One region of the Enterobacter sp. JS8-1 genome, then DNA from elsewhere that is predicted to be linked to it. Evidence: predicted binding sites of a transcription regulator. Region 1 holds the regulator's gene; each other region holds the start of a gene.
What was found. The regulator PurR, encoded in region 1, represses purine synthesis genes. The targets are predictions, from matches to a motif close to CANGCAAACGTTTGCNTG.

Region 1 (5,761 bases):
TTGCATTAAGGGATCGAGCATACGACTGAACAGGTCATTACCGAGATCGTAGTGCTCTTTACCGACGATCCATGCCCGCTTTTTACTTTGCAGATTGAACAGTCGAGCGGAGGCGATACGCAGCGTGTCTTTGAAGTGGCGAGGGAGCTGATTTTCAAGACCGGCGCGCAATACGCTGGAGAAAAACATGTCCAGCCGTTCACACTCCCACCAGCCGTCCATATAGCTTTCGCCCAGGCCTAACGATCCCTCCTGCAAGACGCGTTTAAAAAAATCGGGATGTTTGACCTGCGGATCGGCGGGGGAAGACCCATTAATCGTGATGCCCGCACGTCCCAACAGTTCACTGACGATCCGGGACCAGTTATCGTCCGGAACGCTGACTTCTTCTATACACGATGAACTCATAGCTTCTCCATCACCTTGCTGTGATCAGAACCTTAAAACAGCGTAGACGCTTTTTGGGGTTTGTGAGAAATCTCACGGTAAATGCCCGCGAGGCTAATATCCGACGTAGAACAGAGGAAGGGAGATAACCCTTGCCGAAAAGCCTTCCATGGTAAAACGGGAGCACTCCGGCTCCCGTTAACACTTAATATTTATCGTATTTAATCGAACCAAATTTAGTATAGGCCTCAAAATTTGGTGATTCAATAGAAAATTCTTAGCAACCTAATCACTAGGTCTTAACATAATTTCTGGCGCGATTATGCGTGCGACGTTTCCACCTTCTGACGCGCATTCTGCTCGCGCTGAGCGGAAGACTGCATACGGTAGCCAAGGGCAGCTAGCGCAACGGTCACCAGCATCACACTGGTGGTGGTCAGGAGCGGCGTGGCAATCAACGCAGAGACCACCAGACTTGCCAGGAAGCACAGACCCAGCTGTAACGTGTTCTGCAGCGCGGCGGCGCGTCCCGTCGCCTGTGGGAACGGACGTAACGCCTGCGCTACCACGATTGGGTAAATAGCACCGTTAGCGACCGCCATGACGCAGAACGGAATCAAAATTTCGGTCAGGCCCGTACCCGGAATAAACCCGACGGCCCATGTGCCGAAAACGCTTAACGCGAACAGCACCAGTAGCCAGGGCAGCATTTGCTGGCCTTCCCACTTCTGCAGCGCTGCACGACAGCCGTAGCCGCCGACCAGGAAAGCGATGGTCTGTGGAACATAACTCAGGCCGATTGCCGCCGGGCTGTATCCCATATCGTGCAGAATGAACGGCGAGCCAGTCAGCCACGCGAAGAAACTGGCGGAACAGGCCGCGTAAATCAGGACGTTGCCGCGATACGCTTTTGAACGCAGTAGCGAGGCAAAGGTAATCGGCTTCGCGTCAGGATGCGTCTCTTTTTTATGCGCAGGCTTGAGGAAAAACGCAGGCAGCATCAGTACCAGCGTGATGGCAAAGAGCGTGGCGAAGATCGCCTGCCAGTCGAAATGGGCCAGGATCCAGCTTCCGAGCAACGGTGCGAGGGCAGGCGAGAGACCGACCAGCGGCATAATGGTGGCGAAAATTCGGTTAGTGCGGGATGCCGGATAATAATCGGTCACCAGCGCCTGCCAGGTCACCGCTGCAGCACAGACGCCAACGGCCTGAATGAATCGCAGTACCAGCAGCCAGGTGGCATCGCGTACCCACAGCATGCCCAGGCAGCCCACGGCAAAAATAGCCAGACCCAGCAGCAGCACCGGTTTACGACCAAAGCGATCGGAGAGTGGCCCCCAGAGGAGTTGTGCGAAGGCAAAACCGGCGAGGAACAGGCTCAGGCTGGCGCTGATAGCGGCTGCGGGGGTTTGCAGATCTTCCTGCATCGCGGCAAATGCGGGCAGATACATGTCGGTCGCTAAAAAGCCCAGCACGCTTAAGCCGCCGAGCCAGACTAAAAATCCTTTCCTGGGTTGCATTGTTTTATTCTCCTGAGGAGGCAGGTGTACGTTGGCGCAGAGTGTAGGGAGTGCAAAGCGGCTTGTGAAACGCTAATATTTGCAGAGTGCATTCAAATTTTTTGCAGGCAGAACATGTGGTCAGATTATTCTCTTGAAGTTGTGGATGCTGTTGCCCGTAACGGCAGTTTCACCGGTGCCGCGCAGGAGTTACACCGCGTACCCTCGGCGATCAGTTACACCGTGCGTCAGCTGGAAGAGTGGCTGGCGGTTCCGCTGTTCGAGCGGCGTCATCGCGACGTGGAATTAACGCCTGCAGGCGCGTGGTTTTTGAAGGAAGGGCGTTCTGTTATCAAAAAAATGCAGATCACCCGCGAGCAGTGTCAGCAGATCGCTAACGGCTGGCGAGGCCATCTCTCCATCGCGGTGGATAATATCGTTAAGCCGGAACGGACCCGGCAAATGATCGTGGATTTCTATCGTCATTTTTCTGATGTCGAACTGCGGGTCTCCCAAGAGGTGTTCAACGGCGTCTGGGATGCGCTGGCGGATGGCAGGGTGGAGATGGCGATTGGTGCAACGCAGGCGATCCCCGTTGGGGGACGCTATGCGTTTCGCGATATGGGGATGCTGAGCTGGACCTGCGTTGTCTCCAGCGAACATCCGCTGGCGGCAATGGAAGGCCCTCTCAGCGATGACACGCTGCGCAACTGGCCGTCGCTGGTGCTGGAAGATACCTCGCGCTCGCTGCCCAAGCGCATCACCTGGCTACTGGACAACCAGCGCCGCGTGGTGGCCCCTGACTGGGAATCGTCGGCAACCTGTCTTTCTGCGGGGCTGTGCGTGGCGATGGTGCCCGTTCACTTCGCGCGTCCGCGCATCGATACCGGAGAGTGGACAGCGCTGACGCTGGAAAATCCGTTCCCGGATGCGGCCTGCTGTCTGACCTGGCAGCAAAACGACGTATCGCCTGCGATGGCCTGGCTTCTGGATTATCTGGGAGACAGTGAAACGTTGAATCGGGAGTGGCTACGGGAGCCAGCATAACTGGCTCCGTAAGCGATTAACGGCGATAGTCGCGGAAAGGACCGTCCGCCACGGAGCGGCGCTCGATGAGGCGTGGGTGAACTTCAATCGACTGGGATTCTTCACGCTTGTTGACGATCCTGTCCATCAGCATGTTGAAAGCCGTTTCGCCCAGCGAGTCTTTTGGCTGGTGAATAGTGGTCAGCGCCGGGGTGAAGAAGCGCGCGTTACGCACGTTGTCATACCCGATCACGGAAATATCCTGCGGCACCCGCAGGCCCAGCTCGTCGGCGGCGCAGAGTGCGCCCATCGCCATAATATCGCCACCACAGAAAACAGCCGTTGGGCGATGCGGTTGGGAGACAATCTGCTGCATTGCGCGGTAACCAGATTCCGGCTCAAAGTCGCCTTGAACGATCCAGTTTTCCGGCACGGTGATGAGTGCCTCTTCCATTGCCTTCATAAACCCGGCCAGACGGCCCGCACCGGTGTTGCGCTCCAGCGGACCCGGGATCACGCCAATCTCGCGGTGACCGCGTTCGATCAGATAACGACCGGCCATATAGCCGCCTTCAAAGGCATTATCGATAACGGAATCGGTGAAGTCCGCGCGTGCTTCGCCCCAGTCCATCACCACCATCGGGATGTGGCGGTACTCTTCCAGCATGGAAAGTACGGACTCTGGGTATTCAGAACACATTACCAGCAGGCCATCGACGCGCTTTTGCGCCATCATCGACAGGTAGGCGCGCTGCTTCTCAATGCTGTTCCACGCGTTGCCCAGAATCAGCGTATAGCCTTTCTGGAAGCAGTTTTTCTCAACGGCTTCGATGATTTCGGCAAAGTAGGCCGCTTCACTGCTGGTCGCCAGCAAGCCAATCGACTTGGTGTGATTCACCTTCAGGCTGCGCGCAACCGCACTTGGGGAGTAATGTAACTCCTTGATCGCCGCCCAGACGGCGTTGCGCGTCTCTTCCGCGACGAAGCGGGTTTTGTTAATTACATGTGATACGGTTGTAGTGGAAACGTTTGCGCGTTTTGCTACGTCTTTTATTGTTGCCATTCAATGTCACTCCAGACCATATCCTAAACTCCTGAAAAACTTGAAGGTAAACGTTTGCCTTCTCTCACCCTTATTACGCAATCTTGAGTTGCGACACGCCGGGAAAACGACACAGGACGTCAGGAGGGGGTCAATGGCCGGTACGCTAATAAATTTAGCGTGGAATTTTGTCCTATCTTGATGAAAAGGGGAAGAGCTAAAGTGGATATCAGTTTAAATCCAGGAAGATTTTTGACGTAAACTGTGTAAAAATGAGCAAGCTCACTTTTCGTGGGGTGATTAAAAGGAGAAAAATTGATGAGTTCCGATCTGAAGTTTTCGCTGGTGACCACCTTTATCGTGCTGGCATTGATTGTTGCCGGTGGTTTGACGGCTGCGCTGCACTGATTTACGCGGGGGGAGAGTCCTCTCCCTCCTCATTTGCTTCCTATTGTTACCTCTCCGGCAAAAATCTTTTGCCAAAATGTTAACTTCTCAAATTTTGTGATTGATGTCATGCTTTTGACTTCTTAGTTCTGTGTCGCGTGATGACACGGCATCCGGAGTTGACTCATGAAAATCAATTTTCCTCTGCTGGCCCTGGCGATTGGCGCCTTTGGGATTGGCACCACTGAATTCTCCCCAATGGGGTTACTGCCTGTTATCGCACGCGGTGTAGACGTCTCTATTCCTGCGGCCGGGATGTTAATCAGCGCCTATGCCATCGGCGTGATGGTCGGGGCTCCGCTGATGACGCTGCTGCTGTCGCACCGCGCGCGTCGCAATGCGCTGATATTTTTGATGGCGATCTTTACGCTGGGCAACGTGCTCTCCGCGATTGCGCCGGATTACACCACTCTGATGCTGTCGCGTATTCTGACCAGTTTGAACCATGGCGCATTTTTCGGTCTGGGCTCGGTTGTTGCGGCAAGCGTGGTTCCGAAGCACAAGCAGGCCAGCGCGGTGGCGACCATGTTTATGGGGCTGACGATCGCCAACATAGGCGGTGTGCCTGCGGCCACCTGGCTGGGTGAAGTCATTGGCTGGCGAATGTCTTTCCTGGCGACAGCAGGGCTGGGCGTGGTGGCGATGGTGGCGCTGTTCTTCTCCTTACCGAAGGGGAGCGCCGGGGAACGTCCTGACGTGCGCAAAGAGCTGTCGGTGCTGATGCGTCCTCAGGTGCTTTCCGCGCTGCTGACCACGGTGCTGGGGGCCGGTGCGATGTTTACCCTCTACACCTATATTTCACCGGTGCTGCACGATATTACCCACGCGACGCCGATCTTTATTACCGCGATGCTGGTGCTGATAGGCGTGGGCTTCTCTATCGGTAACTATCTGGGCGGAAAACTGGCCGATCGCTCCGTGAGCGGTACGCTGAAAGGCTTTTTAACCCTGCTGATTGTCATCATGATTGCGATCCCGTGGCTGGCACGCAACGAATGGGGTGCTGCGATCGCAATGGTCGTGTGGGGTGCTGCCACCTTTGCCGTGGTACCACCGCTTCAGATGCGGGTGATGCGTGTCGCCCATGAAGCGCCAGGTCTCTCTTCTTCCGTGAATATCGGTGCGTTTAACCTGGGTAATGCGCTGGGGGCTGCAGCGGGCGGGGCGGTGATTTCCGGTGGGCTGGGATACAGTTTTGTGCCGGTGATGGGGGCAATTATTGCCGCACTCGGCCTGCTGTTAGTGCTGATGTCCGGTCGTAAACAGCCAGAAGCTGCCTGCGCGGCGGAATAAACAAAAACGCAGAAGGGGCGAACCCTTCTGCGTGTCTCTTACGCGGCGAAGTTCTTCGCCACAAAGT
Region 2 (5,761 bases), 220 kb from region 1:
TTTCCTGATAGTCGCCAGATTCTATTTTTGCGATACCTGCTTCTAAAATAGAAATAAACTGACGGGCGACGTCTGTTGTAAGCCACAGCGTCTGTCCAACTTCCGCTTCGTCACGGTTGAGTTGATTTGGGGTCTGGTAGTGCAAACGCAGCATCAGCGCATCGTAGCTATCTACGGTACTGATATCCCAGCCGACAAGCGGGTGGGTCTGGATGACTTCACTATTCTTTTCCATTATAACCCCCTAAATGCGTGTTAGAAGACAACGGCTTTGAGGTTCAATGCATGTTTTTCTGAAAGCATCTTCAGTATACAAGTAATAAGGGTTCCGAAGAGAAAAATAAACAGCTGGCAACACATTTTTCTGCGTTTTAGGATTCTTCGAACAATAAAACACCGTCTTGTTCACGAATTTCTAAGAAGATGCTGAAATAATTTGAACTTATCCAGGATAAAAAAACAAAAAAAAGCCGGGGCGACCCGGCAAAACAAAACAATGAGGGAGCAAGGTTAATCTGTTATGAACCAGTCGTCGGCGCTTTCCCACGTTTCCTGCAGGATTTCGCGGATACGATCCTTGTCTTCTTTTGCACCGCCGATGACGGAGAGGTTGTTTGCGGCCGCGTAACGTACCGTTACGGCGCCATCATTTTCAGGAAAGGTGCTGTGAATACGACGGGATAACTCGCCCGCCAGCGCATCAAGTGCGCCAGCAGGCAGAACGGTTGTTTTGGCAATGGTGACTTCAATACGCATAAATGCCCCCTGTGTAATATACTGTTTATATATACAGGTATATTATGAGTTTGACAACAGGAGGCGTTGATTTTTTAACGTTTTACCGTCCAGTGTACAGTTTCACCGGCCAGGAACGGGATCAGCGTGTCATCCGTCAACGGAATCGCGTCGTCCACCTGGCTGGCTTTACGCTCCAGCTCGATGAAGCTCTCATTGACCGGCAGACCATAGAAGCGTGGGCCGTTGAGGGAGCAGAACGCTTCAAAATGTTCCAGCGCATTCATCTCTTCAAACACGGTTGCATAGCTCGCCAGCGCAGTCGGAGCGTTGAAGCAACCCGCGCAGCCGCAGCTGGCCTCTTTACGATGACGCGCGTGCGGGGCGGAGTCGGTACCCAGGAACGCGCGGGAGAAACCGCTCGCAACCAGTTCGCGCAGGGCTTGCTGGTGGATATTGCGTTTGAGGATCGGCAGGCAATAGAGGTGAGGGCGCACGCCGCCAACCAGCATGTGGTTACGGTTAAACATCAGGTGCTGAGGCGTGATGGTGGCGGCGATAAGATCGTTGCCATCGCGAACATATTCCGCGGCGTCTTTGGTGGTGATGTGTTCAAACACCACTTTGAGGGCAGGCAGACGCTGGCGCAGCGGTTCCATTACCGTTTCGATAAACCGGGCTTCACGGTCGAAGATATCAATCTCGGCGTGCGTCACTTCCCCGTGTACCAACAGCGGCATGCCCAGTTTTTGCATCCGTTCCAGAACGGGCATGATGGCATCAATGCTGGTCACACCGTGGCTGGAGTTGGTGGTGGCATTGGCCGGGTAGAGTTTCGCCGCGGTGAAGACGCCTTCGTTAAACCCACGTTCCACTTCGTTCGGGTCGAGTGAATCTGTCAGGTAACAGGTCATCAGCGGGGTGAAATCATGCCCCGCCGGAACGGCGTCAAGAATACGCTGGCGGTAAGCCATTGCGGCATCGACGGTCGTGACTGGCGGAACCAGGTTAGGCATAACAATCGCGCGGCCATAAATTTCGCTGGTGTATGGCACGACGGTTTTCAGCATATCGCCATCGCGCAGATGGATATGCCAGTCGTCAGGGCGGCGGATTTTTAGAACCTGGGGTTGTGCAGTCATGGAAGCTCCGGCTTGTCAGGAATCAGTCATAAGGATGGCTGTTTTTGCCGGACACAAATCATAAGCGGAAACGTTTTCGTTTGCACACTTTTCTGCGAAAAAAAAGGGCGCTTCCGCGCCCTTCAGGTTAATCGGTGAAAGGAATAATGATTTCTCCCGGTTTCACCTCTATCCCTTTTGCATACTTTTTCGCGAGCGCTTCACCCTTGCTCTTGTCTTCGCTCAAGACATAGGCGGGTTGCTGGTTGAAGTAATTACGCAGCGACTGATTCAGATAAGGCATCAGAGTTTGCAGTACCGGCTTCATTTTGTCCGGCGTGACGACCGCATCGACGATCTCCATTTCCTGCAGGAAAATGGCCCCTTTCTCTTTGTTGAAGACCGGCAGCGCCTTGAGCTTCAGCTTAATATCGGCTTTCTGGTTGCCGAATAATGAGGTCATATCCAGCGTGGCGTCACCGGAAAGGGTGACTTTGTTCGGCTCTTCACGACCAATCTGGCTGGCGAGATTGCTGAGGACGATATGGGCATCGGCAAGGCCCGGGACGCCGATGTCTTTGGCAAAGTTATTATGTTTTTCCAGCGCCTGATTAATTTCCTGCTCACTGACGGTGTACTGCGTAAGCTGGTTACAGCCTGCCAGCAGGCCACTCACAATTAACGCAGCGGCAATGACAATCTTCTTCATAGTGTTCCTCAACGAAAAATCGGCGCATCTGTCCTGATACGCCAGTATGTCAGTGTGAATAAGGAGAAACCAGCAGAAAAAACTGAGAATTGAGGCGGGATAGGATGCCCGCCAGAAAGAAGAACTAGGCGCCGGGTTCGAGCATGCCGCTCGCGCTGCGCTTCTGGCTGAATTGCCACCACAGGGCCAGCAGGGTCATAAAGCCTACCACGCCGAGCATCATCCACGGCAGTTCCGGCTGGTTCAGCGCTTTACCCGCGTCGAACAGCCAGCCGCCTCCGGCATAGCCCAGCGCGCCGCCAAGGGCGAGCCCAAGTCGACTGAACCCCATATAGCTGCCACGCGCGCGTGCATCGGCCAGTGAGGCACTCAGCGTCTCACGCGCGGGTTCGGCAATGATCGAGCCGATGTAGAAGGTGCAAATCAGCATGAACAGCTGCTGCAGTGAATTCACGAGCCCGATGGGCATCATGCTCAGCGTCATCAGCAGAAGCCCTGCCATCAGGCGATGCTCCAGACGAAAGCGGCGCTCGCTCCAGCGGGCTATCGGGTAGAGGAGCGTCAGTGACAGGCAGGCCTCAATGGCATACATCCACTTCACGGCGGCAGGGGTTCCTGCAATGTCGTTAACCATGATCGGCAGCATCAGCATGACCTGCACCGTCAGCATGTAGTACCCCGTCAGGGTGAGCACATAGGTGACAAAGCGTTTGTCGCGCAAAACGCGGCCCAGGCCTTCTCGCACCGGTGCTTTCACCGTCGACAGTTTCCACGCGGGCAGGAACAGGCCATTGAACAAGGCGCAGAGAATAAACAGCACCGCACCAGTCGCACAGACCAGACGGAAATCATACTGCAGGAGCCAGCTGCCCAGCAGTGCGCCAATCACCGCGCCAGCGCTATCCTGCATCATCAGAATCGAGAAGAAGCGTCCACGGTGCTGCGGGCGGATCAGCTTCACCACCAGCGCGGTACGCGGCGGATCGAACAGGGTGCCGCCAATCCCGGAGAGGAAGCAGGAGAACCACAGCAGCCAGGGCTCGTGGGCGATTGCCATCGTGGCAAAGCCTGCCGCGCGTAACAGCATGCCGGTAACGATCATCGGTTTAGCGCCGAAGCGGTCAGCAATGGCCCCACCAAAGACGCCCAGACCCTGCTGGACAAACTGGCGCAACCCCAGTGCAATGCCAACCATTAATGCCGCCCAGCCCATCTGATCGACAAAGCGGATCGAAATAAGCGGAAAAACGACAAAAAAGCCGAGCACGACCAGCATGTTATCGACGAGCAGGAAATATTTACCCAGGCTCCTGGCCTGTGATACGCGGGACATTTTCCCTCCAGGGAAAATAAGAAGGTGAGCACGCTAACATTCTGCGGTGTCGCCGCGTTTTTTCCCACCCCCGGGCGTGACAATATTTTTTTATCAAAAGGGTGCTTTGATAGAGAGTTCTCATCGAAAAATGTGAAAAGAGGTCAAAATGGTATGTCACTGTTTTCACAGACGGCGCAGGCGCAGGTATAGTAAAGCTAATCGGTAGAACAGAAGTGACGGGAAGGAGTGGTATCGATGTTTGGCTATCGCAGCAATGTGCCAAAAGTGCGTCTGACAACGGACAGGCTCGTCGTTCGTCTGGTGCATGAGCGTGATGCCTGGCGTCTGGCGGATTATTACGCCGAGAATCGCCAGTTTTTAAAGCCCTGGGAACCCGTTCGGGATGAGAGCCATTGTTACCCCTCCGGCTGGCAGGCGCGTCTCAGTATGATCGCGGAATTTCACAAACAGGGCAGCGCATTTTATTTCGCGCTGCTGGATCCGGAAGAAAAAGAGATTATCGGCATCGCCAATTTTTCTAACGTGGTGCGCGGATCGTTCCATGCCTGTTATCTCGGCTACTCCATCGGTCAGAAATGGCAGGGGCAGGGGCTGATGTTTGAGGCGTTAACGGCGGCGATCCGCTACATGCAACGCACGCAACATATCCACCGTATTATGGCGAACTACATGCCGCATAATCAGCGCAGCGGGGATTTGCTGGCGCGCTTAGGCTTTGAGAAAGAGGGCTACGCCAAAGACTATCTGCTTATCGATGGCGAATGGCGCGATCATGTCCTCACCGCATTAACCACCCCGGACTGGACTGCAGGTCGTTAAGGAGAAAAGATGAAATATCAGTTAAGCGGTGCAGAAGCGCGCGTTGTCGGCAGCCTGCTGGAAAAACAGGTCACCACGCCGGAACAGTATCCGCTTTCGGTCAACGCCGTGACGATGGCCTGCAACCAAAAAACCAACCGTGAGCCGGTGATGAACCTCAGCGAGCATGATGTTCAGGACGTGCTGGATGCGCTGGTCAAACGCCACTACCTGCGCACCGTCAGCGGCTTCGGTAACCGCGTCACGAAGTATGAACAGCGCTTTTGTAACTCCGAATTTGGCGACCTGAAGCTGAGCAGCGCGGAAGTGGCGGTCATCACCACGCTGTTGCTGCGGGGGGCACAGACGCCAGGGGAACTGCGGACGCGCGCTTCCCGTATGCATGAGTTCAACGATATGCAGGAGGTCGAACAGACGCTTGAAGGTCTGGCGGCTCGTGAGGATGGCCCTTACGTGGTGTGTCTGGCGCGCGAGCCGGGAAAACGCGAAAGCCGCTATATGCATCTGTTCAGTGGTGATGTTGACGCCGCAAGCGCGGCGGCTGAATCGGATCGCCCTGAAAACAATGACAGCCTTGCCGCGCGCGTAGAGGCCCTGGAAGAAGAGGTCGCCGGGCTAAAACAGCGTCTGGATGCGTTGCTGGCACATCTGGGAGACTAACAGTGAAAAAATTACGCATTGGCGTGGTCGGTCTGGGCGGTATCGCGCAGAAAGCCTGGCTACCGGTTTTGGGCGCAGCATCTGACTGGACGCTGCAGGGGGCCTGGTCGCCCACGCGCGAGAAGGCCGAACGCATCTGTGAAACCTGGCGCATTCCGTATGCCAGCTCGCTTCAGGCATTAGCCCGCGAGTGCGATGCGGTATTTGTGCATACCTCAACGGCAACGCACTATCAGGTGGTGAGCGAACTGCTCAACGCGGGTGTCCACGTCTGCGTGGATAAGCCACTGGCAGAAAATGTTCAGGATGCCGAACGGCTGATTGAGCTTGCCGCGCGCAAAAAGCTGACGCTGATGGTGGGCTTCAACCGCCGCTTCGCAC
Region 3 (5,761 bases), 2.4 Mb from region 1:
TAACGACCAGACAGGCGAGTTTTAACAAAATGTGAAGTCCTGCTTTATCGGGCGGGCTGGCTATCATACGAATTCCTTTTTCGGGGGGCTTGTTTATTGTAGTGCGCCGGATCCCCTTCGTCTGGGGTGTTACTCTGAAAGTCACTGCTGATTTTCATCTCTCTTCATGGTAATAGTGAAACACTGTTGCAAAAATCCAGGTTAAACCCATGCCCGAACCTTCCGCCGAACCGGCACTGAGCGGTTTGCGCCTCAATCTGCGCATTGTTTCTGTTGTGATTTTTAACTTCGCCAGCTATCTGACGATTGGCCTGCCGCTGGCGATCCTGCCGGGCTACGTTCACGACGTGATGGGCTTTAGCGCCTTCTGGGCGGGGCTGGTCATTAGCCTGCAATACTTTGCGACGTTGATAAGCCGCCCCCATGCGGGACGTTACGCCGATCTGTTTGGGCCGAAGAGCATTGTCGTCGTGGGGCTGTGCGGCTGCTTTCTGAGCGGGCTGGGGTACTTTCTGGCGGCCACCGCCAGCCAGTGGCCGCTGGTCAGTCTGGTGCTGCTATGCCTGGGCCGCGTGATTCTGGGCATCGGGCAAAGCCTTGCAGGTACGGGTTCCACGCTCTGGGGCGTGGGCGTCGTCGGCGCATCGCACATCGGGCGGGTGATCTCCTGGAACGGGATTGTCACCTACGGCGCTATGGCGATTGGCGCGCCGCTTGGGGTGGTGTGTTACGCCTGGGGCGGTCTGTACGGCCTGTCCCTCACCATTATGGCGGTTGCGCTGCTGGCGATCCTGCTGGCGCTGCCGCGCCCGAAAGTGAAAGCCAGCAAGGGCAAGCCGCTGCCGTTTCGCGCGGTGCTGGGTCGCGTCTGGCCATACGGGATGGCACTGGCGCTGGCGACCACCGGCTTTGGGGTGATCGCCACCTTCATCACCCTGTTTTACGACGCCAAAGGCTGGGACGGCGCGGCCTTTGCCTTAACCCTGTTTAGCTGTGCGTTTGTCGGCGCGCGTCTGCTCTTCCCGAACGGCATTAACCGTCTGGGCGGGCTGAACGTGGCGATGATCTGCTTTGCGGTCGAAATCGTCGGGCTGCTGCTGACCGGAATCGCCACTGCGCCGTGGATGGCGAAAATCGGCGTCTTTCTTGCGGGGGCGGGCTTCTCGCTGGTCTTCCCGGCGCTGGGCGTGGTGGCGGTGAAGGTCGTGCCGCAGCAAAATCAGGGGGCCGCGCTCGCTACCTATACGGTGTTTATGGATATGTCGCTGGGGATCACCGGGCCGCTGGCAGGGCTGGTGATGGCCTGGGCTGGCGTGCCGGTTATCTATCTGGCGGCGGCAGGTTTAGTGGTGCTGGCGCTGATGCTGACGTGGCGGCTAAAAAAATGGCCCCCGGTGCACGCACCGGAGGCCACGTCATCCTCGTGAAAGATTACTGAATCACGAGGGTGTTAATGATGTTTTCTGCGGCAGTCTGCGCTTTCTGCTGGTCTTCCGCAGGCAGCGTGATCTGCAGTGTCAGCAGTTTGTTATCAACTTTACCCAGTACCACGGAAGAGTAAGCGGTCTGGCCTTTCGCAGAGATAATGCTGTCCAGCTGTTGCAGCGTGTGGCCTTTGAGTTCGATAGACTTATTGGTCACCACCTGCAGCTGCGGGTCGCGGCTACGCTGCTGATCTTCCAGACGTTTGGACAACACGCTCAGCGCTTCAGTGGTGTCGTCACCCACAATCACAATGACCGCTTTCTGACCGGTTGCGTCGGAATACACGTGCATGTTGTTCGCCTGGGTACCCAGCTTGCCGCTCTGATCGGTCATATCCGCTGGCAGAGAGAAACTGAGTTTGCCGTCCAGCAGGCTTACCGGCTGCCCGGTCGCGTTGCTCTCTGCGGACGCGCCCTGTGCAGGCGTTTTGGTGTCGCTGTTATCACAGGCTGCAAGGCCAACAACCAGCAGGCCAATCCCGACATATTTAACCAGATTGCGCATTGACTTCTTCCTTTCGATAAACGGCCATAGCGGCTCATTCGCTCATCTTATCACAACTGATAAAGCGAACCTTTAACCTGCCTGCAATGCGGTGATTTCAGATTTATCTGCCAGCCTTTTCAGCAGCATATTCAGCAGCACGCCGTACATCGGCAGGAAGAATACAATACTGATAAGCACCTTGAAGCAGTAGTCCACCAGGGCGATTTCCATCCAGTGTTCGGCCATGAACGCATCCGGGCTACGCCAGAAGGCGATGAAGAAGAAGGCCAGCGTATCGCTCACGTTTCCGAACAGCGTGGAGGCCGTAGGCGCCATCCACCAGCGGTGATTTTGACGCAGGCGGTTAAACACGTGAACGTCGAGGATCTGCCCCAGCGCGTAGGCCATAAAGCTGGCGGCGGCGATACGGGCGACAAAGAGGTTGAAGTGCGTCAGCGCCTCAAAACCCTGCCAGCTTCCCATGTAGAACAGGGAAGAGATCACATACGACACGAACAGCGCCGGGAGCATCACCGCGAAAATAATGCGACGCGCCAGCGGTGCGCCAAAGATTCGCACGGTCAGATCGGTGGCGAGGAAAATAAACGGAAAACTGAACGCGCCCCAGGTGGTATGGAAACCAAAAATGGAGATCGGGAGCTGCACCAGATAGTTGCTGGAAGTGATCACCAGCAGATGAAAAAGCGAAAGCCAGAACAACGCTTTTACGCGCTGTGATTGAGAAAACTGCGTCATATTGTGACCTTTTTATACGTTGGGGTGAGGGAACCCAATAAAAACCGCCGCATGATACTGCTTTGACGGGACTTTGCAATGGCTAATTTTCACGCAACCGTTAACCTGGTTTGCATTGGCGGCAACCGGGCGTAAACTACAGCCGTTTTATTTTGATCGAGAAGACCATGACCGACCTGTTTTCCAGCCCAGACCACACCCTTGACGCTCAGGGCCTCCGCTGCCCGGAGCCGGTAATGATGGTGCGCAAAACTGTGCGCACTATGCAGACCGGTGAAACGCTGCTGATCATCGCAGACGATCCGGCCACCACCCGCGACATTCCCGGCTTTTGTACCTTTATGGAGCATGAGCTGGTGGCGCAGCAGACCGAAACGCTGCCGTACCGGTATGTGATTCGTAAGGGGTAAGTGCGGCAAGATGACCTCACCCCGACCCTCTCCCACGGGGAGAGGGGGAAAACCTTTCTAAACCATCGTTTCAAATTTTCGCGCTTTTGTGAGGCGCTTCACCTCCGCTTTTCCAGCCGTAGTCTAATTTTTAAGCGTATAAAAATAAAACGCCGTTTTAACGCTTATCTCACTACCCTGGAGTTGACCCGATGAAAACGACCCTCAAGCCGTTACTGGCCGCGCTGTGTCTGTCTGCTTTTGCCTGCACCGTTTCTGCTCAAACCATCAAAGCTGCCGATGTACACCCCGAAGGCTACCCGAACGTGGTGGCGGTTCAGCACATGGGTGAAAAACTCAAGCAGCAAACCGACGGCAAGCTGGAGATCAAAGTCTTCCCCGGCGGCGTGCTCGGGGATGAAAAGCAGATGATTGAGCAGGCGCAGATGGGGGCTATCGACATGATCCGCGTCTCGATGGCGCCGGTTGCCGCCATCCTGCCGGATATCGAAGTCTTCACGCTGCCGTATGTCTTCCGCGATGAGGACCACATGCACAAGGTGATCGACGGAGATATCGGCAAGCAGATTGGCGACAAGCTGACCGCGAACCCGAAATCGAAGCTGGTGTTCCTCGGCTGGATGGATTCCGGCACCCGTAACCTGATCACCAAAGAGCCGATCGTTAAACCGGACGATCTGAAAGGGAAAAAAATCCGCGTGCAGGGTAGCCCGGTGGCGCTCGCCACGCTGAAGGATATGGGGGCAAACTCGGTCGCGATGGGCGTGAGCGAAGTCTACAGCGGCATGCAGACCGGGGTGATCGACGGCGCGGAGAACAACCCGCCAACCTTTATCGCCCACAACTACATGCCGGTCGCCAAAAACTACACCCTCAGCGGCCACTTTATCACCCCGGAAATGCTCCTCTACTCAAAAGTGAAATGGGACAAGCTCAGCGCCGACGAGCAGCAAAAGGTCCTGACGCTGGCCCGCGAAGCGCAGTTCGAGCAGCGCAAGCTCTGGCAGGCCTATAACGACCAGGCGCTGGCGAAAATGAAGGCGGGTGGGGTGCAGTTCCACGACATCGACAAAACGGTGTTTATCAAAGCCACAGAGCCGGTGCGCGCCCAGTATGGCGACAAGCATCAGGATCTGATGAAAGCCATCGCTGACGTCCAGTAAAACGGAGTACGTATGTCCGAACTCTACCTGAAGTGGATGGACCGTCTGTACCTGCTCGCCATGACCGTGGCGGGCGTCTCGCTGCTGGTGATGACGATCGTGATCCCGATTGGCATCTTCTCGCGCTACGTGCTCAACCGCGGGGAGTCCTGGCCGGAGCCGATCGCCATTATCTGCATGGTGACCTTTACCTTTATTGGCGCGGCGGTGGGGTATCGCGCCGGGTCGCACATCGCGGTAAACATGCTCACCGACCGTCTGCCCGACATGCTGAAAAACCTCTGCGCCCGCGTGGTCGACCTGCTGATGCTGCTGATCTCCGCCCTGATGTTCTGGTACAGCCTCTGGCTGTGCGTCGACCTCTGGGAACAGCCCGTCGCGGAGTTCCCACTCCTGACCTCTGGCGAAAGCTATCTGCCGCTGCCCGTCGGGTCGGCCATTCTGATCCTGTTTGTGATTGAACGCCTGCTGTTTGGCTCGCAGGAAAACCGTCCCGTCGTGCTTATCGGCAACCACAGTTAAGGGGTGAACAATGGATGCATTCGTTTTGTTATTCACCCTCGCCATTCTGCTGGCGCTGGGGATGCCGGTGGCTTTCGCCGTCGGGTTAAGCGCCGTGGCGGGTGCGTTGTGGATCGATCTGCCGCTGGAGGCGCTGATGATCCAGATCACCAGCGGGGTGAACAAGTTTACCCTGCTGGCGATCCCGTTCTTTATCCTTGCCGGGGCGATCATGGCGGAAGGGGGCATTGCCCGACGGCTGGTGAATTTCGCCTACGTGTTTGTCGGCTTTATTCGCGGCGGGCTGTCGCTGGTGAACATTGTCGCCTCAACGTTCTTCGGCGCAATTTCCGGCTCGTCGGTGGCGGATACGGCCTCTATCGGCAGCGTGATGATCCCGGAGATGGAGAAGAAGGGCTACCCGCGGGAATATGCGGCGGCGGTAACGGCCAGCGGTTCCGTGCAGGCGATTCTGATCCCGCCCAGCCACAACTCGGTCATTTACTCGCTGGCCGCGGGCGGGACGGTTTCTATTGCCACGCTGTTTATCGCGGGCGTGCTGCCGGGGCTGCTGTTAGGGTTATGTCTGATGATCCTCTGCCTCGGCTTCGCCCATAAGCGCGGCTACCCGAAAGGCGAGAAAATCCCGTTTAAGCAGGCGCTGAAGATATTGCTCGATGCCCTGTGGGGGCTGATGACGGTCGTGATCATCCTCGGCGGGATATTGTCCGGGATCTTCACGGCAACCGAATCCGCCGCCGTGGCCTGCCTGTGGGCGTTCTTCGTCACCATGTTCATCTACCGCGATTATAAGTGGAGCGAACTGCCGAAGCTGCTGTGTCGGACGGTGAAAACCGTCACCATCGTGATGATTTTGATTGGTTTTGCGGCGGCCTTTGGCGCGGTGATGACCTACATGCAGCTCCCGACCCGCATCACCGAGTTCTTCACCTCGCTCTC

Region 2: a site for PurR is predicted at 1,941-1,958, ahead of pyrC (dihydroorotase). Genes of this name have one in related genera too.
Region 3: a site for PurR is predicted at 2,818-2,835, ahead of tusA (sulfurtransferase TusA). Genes of this name have one in related genera too.

The regions. Positions count from the first base shown of each region.
Region 1 is NZ_CP185805.1:2,027,340-2,033,100, forward strand. Features, by position in the region: gene cfa (cyclopropane fatty acyl phospholipid synthase) at 1-408, opposite strand, end outside; gene punC (purine nucleoside transporter PunC) at 708-1,907, opposite strand; gene punR (DNA-binding transcriptional activator PunR) at 2,022-2,933, shown strand; gene purR (HTH-type transcriptional repressor PurR) at 2,950-3,975, opposite strand; gene ACOQH0_RS09655 (YnhF family membrane protein) at 4,273-4,362, shown strand; gene ACOQH0_RS09660 (MFS transporter) at 4,528-5,694, shown strand; gene sodB (superoxide dismutase [Fe]) at 5,733-5,761, opposite strand, start outside.
Region 2 is NZ_CP185805.1:1,807,991-1,813,751, forward strand. Features, by position in the region: gene bssS (biofilm formation regulator BssS) at 1-235, opposite strand, end outside; gene dinI (DNA damage-inducible protein I) at 511-756, opposite strand; gene pyrC (dihydroorotase) at 831-1,877, opposite strand; gene ACOQH0_RS08515 (lipoprotein) at 2,005-2,565, opposite strand; gene mdtH (multidrug efflux MFS transporter MdtH) at 2,690-3,898, opposite strand; gene rimJ (ribosomal protein S5-alanine N-acetyltransferase) at 4,136-4,720, shown strand; gene ACOQH0_RS08530 (YceH family protein) at 4,730-5,380, shown strand; gene ACOQH0_RS08535 (Gfo/Idh/MocA family protein) at 5,383-5,761, shown strand, end outside.
Region 3 is NZ_CP185805.1:4,521,754-4,527,514, reverse strand. Features, by position in the region: gene ACOQH0_RS21650 (AI-2E family transporter) at 1-67, opposite strand, end outside; gene ACOQH0_RS21645 (MFS transporter) at 210-1,427, shown strand; gene ACOQH0_RS21640 (DcrB family lipoprotein) at 1,432-1,989, opposite strand; gene ACOQH0_RS21635 (7-cyano-7-deazaguanine/7-aminomethyl-7-deazaguanine transporter) at 2,062-2,727, opposite strand; gene tusA (sulfurtransferase TusA) at 2,895-3,137, shown strand; gene ACOQH0_RS21625 (TRAP transporter substrate-binding protein) at 3,329-4,300, shown strand; gene ACOQH0_RS21620 (TRAP transporter small permease) at 4,313-4,822, shown strand; gene ACOQH0_RS21615 (TRAP transporter large permease) at 4,833-5,761, shown strand, end outside.